DNA from 2 places in the Cytobacillus mangrovibacter genome. Region 2 is predicted to be linked to the other one. Evidence: predicted binding sites of a transcription regulator. Region 2 holds the regulator's gene; the other holds the start of a gene.
The links. Region 2 encodes LexA, which represses DNA repair genes until DNA is damaged. Its sites were predicted from a motif close to CGAACATATGTTCG; they were not measured.
Positions count from the first base shown of each region.

Region 1: a site for LexA is predicted at 1,638-1,651, ahead of pcrA (DNA helicase PcrA). Genes of this name have one in related genera too.

Region 1 is NZ_JBIACJ010000006.1:20,750-25,187, forward strand. It holds gene ACFYKT_RS12105 (YerC/YecD family TrpR-related protein) at 1-67, shown strand, start outside; gene ACFYKT_RS12110 (hypothetical protein) at 201-590, shown strand; gene ACFYKT_RS12115 (heptaprenylglyceryl phosphate synthase) at 859-1,542, shown strand; gene pcrA (DNA helicase PcrA) at 1,672-3,897, shown strand; gene ligA (NAD-dependent DNA ligase LigA) at 4,180-4,438, shown strand, end outside.
Region 2 is NZ_JBIACJ010000001.1:356,905-361,342, forward strand. It holds gene ACFYKT_RS01775 (DUF896 domain-containing protein) at 1-127, opposite strand, end outside; gene ACFYKT_RS01780 (YneB family resolvase-like protein) at 200-850, opposite strand; gene yneA (cell division suppressor protein YneA) at 871-1,194, opposite strand; gene lexA (transcriptional repressor LexA) at 1,349-1,972, shown strand; gene glnA (type I glutamate--ammonia ligase) at 2,293-3,627, opposite strand; gene ACFYKT_RS01800 (MerR family transcriptional regulator) at 3,662-4,063, opposite strand.

The DNA.
Region 1 (4,438 bases), on a different contig from region 2:
TGGGAATGATGCATATGAAATGGCATTAGATCGGATTAAGCAAGAGTCTACGGAAGCAGAAGAATAACTTTATAGTGATGTTGTCCCAACAGCTAAATCTAATAGAAGATTAATCGAAAAAGGCTTGGAGCATATTCCAAGCTTTTTTGCATTTCCTCGTGATAACGGAGTCTGAACAAGGGAGTTGGTTGGAACAGCGAATGAAGGACAAACTGGAGCTGGCCAAGCTGGAAAAAGTCCTTCATAAAGGCAATGAAGGACAAAATGAGCAGGACCAGCAGGAAAAAATCCTTCATAAGGGCAATGAAGGACAAAACGAACAGGATCTGCAGGAAAAAGTCCTTCATAAGGGCAATGAAGGACAAAACGAACAGGATCTGCAGGAAAAAGTCCTTCATAAGGGCAATGAAGGACAAAACAAACGGAATCTGCAGGAAAAAGTCCTTCATAAAGGCAATGAAGGACAAAATGAACAGGATCTGCAGGAAAAAGTCCTTCATAAGGGCAATGAAGGACAAAACGAACAGGATCTGCAGGAAAAAGTCCTTCATAAGAGCAATGAAGGACAAAATGAAGCAGGACGCACATAAAAAGGTTCTTCATCATGAAGGACAATCAAACCCAAGCCATTCGGATCAAATCCAATGGTTTTTTCTTTGGTCGAAAGTCGTTATCTCAAAATTTTTGAAGCCTAGACTTTTGAGTCATAAGTTAATCCATCAAATGGTTAAAGTCCTACTTTTATGCCGGTTTGTCCCATGTTAGCCGGGTCTGATCAAGCTGATTCCGCTTTTCTTTTTGAATCATTATACTAATGATATAATGATGAAATGGAATGATAGAATGGGGGAAGTATGGATGTACGATGTTCGCGAGTGGCGCCATGTGTTTAAGCTCGATCCAGATAAAAGTATTTCTGATGAACACTTGGAAAGGATTTGTGAATCGGGAACAGATGCCATTATTGTGGGCGGAACAGATGGTATTACTTTAGAAAAGGTTCTTGATTTAATGGCTAGAGTTCGGAGGTACACAGTTCCATGTGTGCTTGAGATATCAGCTATTGATTCGATCACACCAGGATTTGATTTTTATTTTATCCCAACTGTTTTAAATAGTACGGATACAAAATGGATTACTGGTCTTCATCATGAGGCTGTTAAAGAATTTGGTGAGGTGATGAATTGGGAGGAAATTCTAGTTCAAGGCTACTGTATCCTGAATGAAGATTGTAAAGCAGCAAAGCTTACAAATGCAAAGACAGAATTAACAATTGAAGAAATAAAAGCCTATGCAATGATGGCGGAAAAAATGTTTCAACTGCCTATTTTTTATCTTGAATACAGTGGGAAATACGGGAATCAAGAAACCGTATCTGAAGTTAAGAAAGTACTTGAGGAAACAACTTTATTTTATGGTGGAGGAATTGAAACATTAGAGCAAGCTAAAGAAATGGCTTTATTTGCAGACGTTATCGTCGTTGGAAATATCATTTATAAAGATTTAGAAATGGCACTAAAAACAGTAAAGGCAGTCGAATAGTCTGTAGTGTTGGATAAGCAATCAATTGAGATTAAAAAGATTTATTAGTCTATGAATGACTTGCTTTCATGATAGAGAAAGCTTTAATATAATAAGGAACATATGTTTGTATGGTGGTGAGGGAAAGAAATGAACTATTTAAGCGATAAACTGTTGAATGGACTAAATCCTGAGCAGCAAACTGCTGTAAAGACAACCGATGGCCCTCTATTGATTATGGCAGGAGCGGGCAGTGGAAAGACAAGGGTGCTAACACATAGAATCGCTTATTTAATGGTAGAAAAAAGTGTGAACCCTTATAACATCTTAGCGATTACATTTACAAATAAAGCAGCAAGAGAGATGCGGGAACGTATTTATAAAATGATGGGTGGAGTAGCGGATGAAATTTGGATTTCAACTTTCCACTCCATGTGTGTACGGATTTTAAGAAGAGATATTGACAGACTTGGCTACAACCGCAATTTTACAATCTTAGATACGACAGATCAGCAATCAGTGATTAAGTCGATTTTGAAAGCTAAAAACATTGATCCAAAAAAGTTTGATCCACGAGCCATACTGGGATCAATCAGTTCAGCGAAAAATGAATTAATAACTCCTGAGGAATTTGCGAAGACTGCTGGTGAGTATTTCCAACAAGTGGTTAGTGATGTTTATGCAGAATATCAGAAAAGACTACGAAGAAACCATGCATTGGATTTCGATGACCTAATCATGATAACCATTCAGCTATTTCAACGTGTACCAGAAGTACTCGAATATTATCAGCGCAAATTCCAGTACATTCATGTCGATGAGTATCAGGATACGAACAGAGCACAGTATATGCTTGTAAAGTTTCTTGCTGCTCGCTTTAAAAACCTTTGTGTTGTTGGTGACTCTGATCAATCAATCTATCGTTGGCGTGGGGCGGATATTGCTAATATCCTTTCGTTTGAAAAGGATTACCCGAATGCACAGGTGATTTTGCTTGAACAAAATTATCGGTCAACAAAAAGAATTCTGCTAGCTGCAAATGAAGTGATTGGAAGGAATACGAACCGTAAGCCGAAGAATCTTTGGACGGAAAATCAAGAAGGAAACAAAATCTTTTATTACCGGGCAGATAGTGAGCAGAGTGAGGCTCAATTTGTTGTTGGAAAAATAAAAGAACAGCTGCGTGATAGCAATCGAAATCTATCGGATATAGCTATACTTTATCGCACAAACGCTCAATCTCGTGTGATGGAGGAAGTGCTGTTAAAATCTAATATTGAATACGCTATTGTTGGTGGGATCAAGTTCTATGATCGGAAAGAAATTAAGGATATTCTTGCTTATTTACGCTTAATTGCGAATCCGGATGATGATATTAGCCTCCAACGTATCATTAATGTGCCGAAGCGAGGAATTGGATCGGGCTCGATTGATAAAATCGCTAATTTTGCATTATTGCATGAAATGACGATGTTTGAAGCATTGGATTCAATTGATCTGATTGGATTAAGTCCGAAAATCACGAAAGCGGCAGCTGAATTTAGAGACTTAATTAAGAGCTATACACAGATGCAGGAATACCTTTCTGTCACAGAATTAGTAGAAGAAATTCTAGAGAAGTCTGGTTACCGGGAGATGCTTGTAGCGGAGAAATCAATTGAAGCAGAAAGCCGCCTTGAAAACCTTGAAGAGTTTATGTCGGTGACGAAAAACTTTGAAGAAGGCAGTGAAGACAAGAGCCTTATTGCCTTTTTAACAGACTTAGCACTTGTCGCGGATATCGATAAGTTAGATGAAGATGGGGAACAAAAGGATGCTGTTGTATTAATGACACTACATTCTGCGAAGGGGCTTGAATTTCCGGTAGTCTTTTTAATCGGATTGGAAGAAGGGGTATTTCCGCATAGCCGTTCTTTAATGGAAGAAGCCGAAATGGAAGAAGAGCGTCGGCTTGCTTATGTGGGAATCACTCGGGCAGAGGAAGAGCTGTTCCTATCCAATGCACAAATGCGTACTTTGTACGGTCGAACAAATATGAATGCCCCTTCACGCTTTATAAAAGAGATTCCTGAAGATCTTTTAGATGGATTACAGCCTGTACAAAAGAAAGCTTCTCCATTTGGAACCTCGCCGTTTGATGCTGCATCTACTAGGCAGCCACAAAGAAAGCCAGTCATCCGTCCAGCAACAAACACAACGGGTGGAGACGAAATTGCTTGGAAGGTCGGCGATAAAGCGGTACACGGTAAATGGGGAACAGGTACGGTTGTAAGCGTAAAAGGATCAGGAGAAGGAATCGAACTAGATATTGCCTTTCCAAAACCAACAGGCATTAAACGATTATTGGCTAAATTTGCCCCCATTACAAAAGGATAATAGCAGAAAATCAGTTGCTTATTTTGGCTTTTTTTCTAAAAGATTATTGTTTTCGAATAAATAAATTACAAATAAGGTTGTTGATTGGAGCGGAAGGGTGTGAGACTCCAGCGGGAGTAGTGGGACAGCTGAGACCCCGCAGGTGCTTTTGCACCGAGGAGGCTCAGCGCCCACCCAGCGGAAAGGGAACACCCTGGAGCGGAAATCAACCTCTACCTATTCATGTTAAAAGCAGCAATGTTTGCGAAAATAGTTTTTATTTTGAATGAAAGGATTGAATGTATGGACCTTCAGACAGCTGAAATTAGGGTAAAAGAATTACAAAAGCTACTCAATCAATATAATTATGAATACCATGTTCTTGATCAGCCATCTGTCCCAGATTCGGAATATGATACACTGCTGAGGGAACTTAATGAAATGGAAGAACAGTTTCCTAAACTAAAAACAGCCGATTCCCCAACTCAGCGTGTCGGTGGAGAGATCCTCGAAATGTTTGAGAAAGTTCAGCATCAATCACAAATGCTTAGTCTTGGGAATG
Region 2 (4,438 bases):
AGCGAAATGTCTCTAAGTATTCCCTCCGTAGAGCAGATTGTTCCTTGGCTTCTACTTCAGTTAGACCTGATTCCTTTGCTTTCTTTGCAAGCGTATTGATACGCGCAAGTTTGTCTTTAGGCAGCATAATAAGGCTCCTTTTTATTCATTAAACTCAACTGCCATAATACTAGAAATGCGAACTTTTGACAAGAAAAGTTCACTCACTTGAATTGGATTCAGTATATTCCTGAAACCTTCTATGCACAGTTGCTTTTGAAATATCGTAGCCGAATCCCCTTAAAGTAGCCGCAATCTCTGAAAAGGTCAATTTATTTTTCCTCAGTCTAACAATTTCTTCAATAGGTACTTCGATACGTTCTCTGCCAGAATGGGCACCCAAATTCGCTAAGTTTTTTTCAGGTCTGTATCCATTTTTCACAGCCCTCCTCATCCCACGTTTGATCTTAATATTATGTAGTTTCCTTTGGTATTCCTCTACCATTCCAACAATATTTAAAACCATTGAGTCTGATTCAGAAAGCTGCAGCTCACCATTGTGTGAAATACTGTATAATTTAATCCCTTCTTTTAAAATACAATGAAGGATCGCAATCTTTGCATTGCCGCGACCTAGTCTTGTTTCATCCTGGATAAGAATTACTTCTATCTGCTTTTCTTTCATAAGCGATAAAAGCTCGAGAATTCCATCTCTATCAAGTTCAAAGCCGCTTGCTTGTTCTTTAATAATCTTAACTATTTGAAATCCCTGATCATTAGCGAGCTTTGTTAACTCTTCTTCTTGTCTAGCAAGGGATGTTTCCTGCGTTTGCTTAGTTGTACTGACACGGCAGTATATTATTGCTTTCATACTTAGTCCTTCCTTAATGCCTATTTACTTTGAGAACTCGCTACTTCCGTTCCCTTCTCCTTTTTTTGAATAATAGGAATCACAAGTTCATCTCCAGGATAGATTCGATCTCCAGAAATTCCATTCTTACTTTCCACCCATTTTACAAATTCCTTGGAAGTTAATTTATGTTCTTCAGAAAATTCCTCTGCAATTTGCCAAAGTGAATCTCCTTCATTAATAGTAATTTTCATTAGTGCATCATCATCTAGTCTATCAAGCTGACAAACAAGTATAAATGTAGTAAATAAGCTTAAAACGAGTAAAATAATAGCATAAGAATATCGATTCCACAATTTTTTCATCTTCCAGCACCTCAATAAGAATATACGTTCGTTTGATAACTCGATTATAAACCGAACATTTGTTTTATGTCAACAAATATTCGAACTTATGTTTGTACATATATATTAAAGATGCTATAATTAGGAAAAGAAAATCATAAGAGGTGTAATTATGATGGTAAAATTATCGAAAAGACAGCAGGATATATTAGACTTCATTAAAGATGAGGTTAGATTAAAAGGTTATCCACCATCCGTCAGAGAAATCGGGGAAGCAGTCGGTCTAGCATCAAGTTCAACCGTACACGGACATCTTGCTAGATTAGAAACAAAGGGATTAATACGAAGAGACCCTACTAAACCGCGTGCCATTGAAATTCTTGATTTAGATGAAGGAGCAGGAACTCTAAATTATAAAGTAGTGAATGTGCCTATCGTTGGAAAAGTAACAGCTGGTTTACCAATCACAGCTATTGAGAATGTCGAGGAGTATTTTCCATTACCAGAAAGACTTGCACCTGCAGATGAGCAAGTTTTCATGCTTGAGATTATGGGAGAAAGTATGATTGAGGCTGGAATATTAGATGGCGATTACGTAATTGTAAGACAGCAAAGCACAGCTAATAATGGGGATATTATCGTTGCAATGACAGAAGAAGATGAAGCAACCGTTAAGAGATTCTTCAAAGAAAAAGATCGAATCAGGCTTCAACCAGAAAATTCAACAATGGAGCCAATTATTCTCCGCAATGTTTCTATTTTAGGAAAAGTTATCGGAGTATATCGCGACATTCATTAATCTTATGCCTAATAAATAGGGAAACCTCGATTGTAGAGGTTTCCCTATTCCTTATTTACTGCCACCAACACCATTTAATTCAAACTATCATTGTATATTTGTATCTATTTTTTAAGTTTGGAAAATAAGAATTTTGTTAGGCATTAAACACAAAAAGAGACTGGGACAAAAGGTTTTCAGCAACTTAAAAAGCCGAACTATTATTAGAAATGCTAACACAGCATTTTGCAATAGTTCGGCTTTCTGTATTTAGATATTAAAAAAAATTTATCATTCGGCTTTGGACACAGCTAAATTAGTTATGTCCCAGCCTCTTTTTATTAATACATCGATAAATACTGCTCGCGCTCCCATGGATGGACTTGAGTACGGAACATATCCCATTCGATTTCTTTCGCTTCAACAAAGTGCTCAAAAATATGATCACCTAGAGCAGAAACGATCGTTTCATTTTCTTTTAATTTAACTAGCGCTTCAGCAAGCGTTGATGGAAGATCATCAATGCCCTCAGCTATGCGCTCTTCTTTGCTCATCACATATATATTGCGATCAACAGATGCTGGTGGAACAAGATTGTTTTTAATACCATCAAGACCAGCTTTAAGTAAGACAGCCATTGCCAGATATGGATTGGCTGCAGGATCAACACTTCGAACCTCTACGCGTGTACTTACTCCTCTTGAAGAAGGAATACGAATTAATGGTGAACGATTCTGTGCAGACCACGCTACATAACACGGTGCTTCATATCCTGGTACTAAACGCTTAAAAGAGTTGACTGTCGGATTCGTTACAGCTGTAAAGCTTGTCGCATGTTTGAGTATACCTGCAATAAATTGACGTGCTGTATCACTCATTTGCAAGTCTCCTTTTTCATCAAAGAAAGCGTTCTTCCCTTCTTTAAATAAGGATACATTGCAATGCATGCCAGATCCTGCAACCCCGAATAATGGCTTTGGCATAAATGTAGCATGAAGTCCGTGCTTACGTGCAATTGTTTTTACAACAAGTTTGAACGTTTGAATTTGGTCACAAGCTGTTAGTGCATCAGCATATTTAAAGTCAATCTCATGCTGCCCTGGCGCCACTTCATGATGTGATGCCTCAATTTCAAATCCCATTTCTTCCAATTCAAGAACGATATCACGACGACAATTTTCTCCAAGATCTGTTGGAGCTAAGTCAAAATATCCACCGTTATCGTTTAACTCTAATGTTGGTTCACCATTTTGATCAAGCTTAAATAAGAAGAATTCTGGTTCTGGGCCAAGGTTGAAATTCGTAAACCCTATTTCTTCCATTTCCTTCAATATACGTTTTAAGTTATTACGGGGATCCCCTTGAAAAGGAGTACCATCTGCATTATGGATATCACAAATAAGTCGGGCAACCTTGCCTTTTTCAGCTGTCCAAGGAAACACTACCCACGTATCTAAATCTGGAAATAAGTACATATCAGATTCTTCAATTCGAACAAACCCTTCGATTGATGAACCATCAAACATCATTTTATTATCAAGTGCTTTTTCAAGCTGACTAATAGGAATCTCTACATTTTTTATAGTCCCTAAAATGTCTGTAAACTGCAGTCGAATGAACTTTACATTTTCTTCCTCTGAAATCCGTTTAATATCCTCTTTTGTGAACCTTGACATATTAAAAATTCCTCCCTAACTTATTTCCCATTCATCAATGGAAGAAACGAGTGACATTCCCTTGAGTTGATGATGGGTGATTGAATCTTCCTGCTTGAACAATTTCTTTTCTAAGATGCCTTCTAATCTCGTCATTGGATAATTCACGATCTGTTTTAACAGGTCTTAAATCTGCTGCAAGCACATCTTGATTTTTCACAAAAAATAGCTGTTTTATCCCAGCCAAATTAATGCCTTGATCAATTAGATCTTTAATTTCAAGCAACTTATCAATATCGTTTAACGAAAACATTCTTCTATTGCCTTCAGATCTGGCTGGAGAAATCAATTGGTGCTCTTCATAATATCGAATTTGTCTTGCAGTTAATTCAGTTAGCTGCATGACAGGCCCAATTGGAAAAAGCGGCATGGAACGACGAATCTTGCTTCCAGTCACGCATTTCTCCTCCTTTTCTCATTTTCTTTACTTAATATAAATGATGTTAGGTTATTTGTCAAATTGATGTTAGGTTATCTAACATCAATTTTTCTTGTTACTAACTATTGAGTTTTTAGTAAAACAAGGAACATAAAAAAATCCCAATTCTCTTAAAGAAGGATTGGGATTTTCAAGTTGCTTTTTTCTGTTATTTGCTCAATCGTACGTAATGAAGGACACTTTTTCTGTTTTTGAACAAGTTTTGGCCTTCATCCCCTTGATGAAAGATTTTTTTCACGATTTCGAATAAGTTTTGGCCCTCATCTTTTGTATGAAGACGATTTCACTTAATTTTCAACTGTATATTGTCTTTCATATAAAGAAGCGCTCACT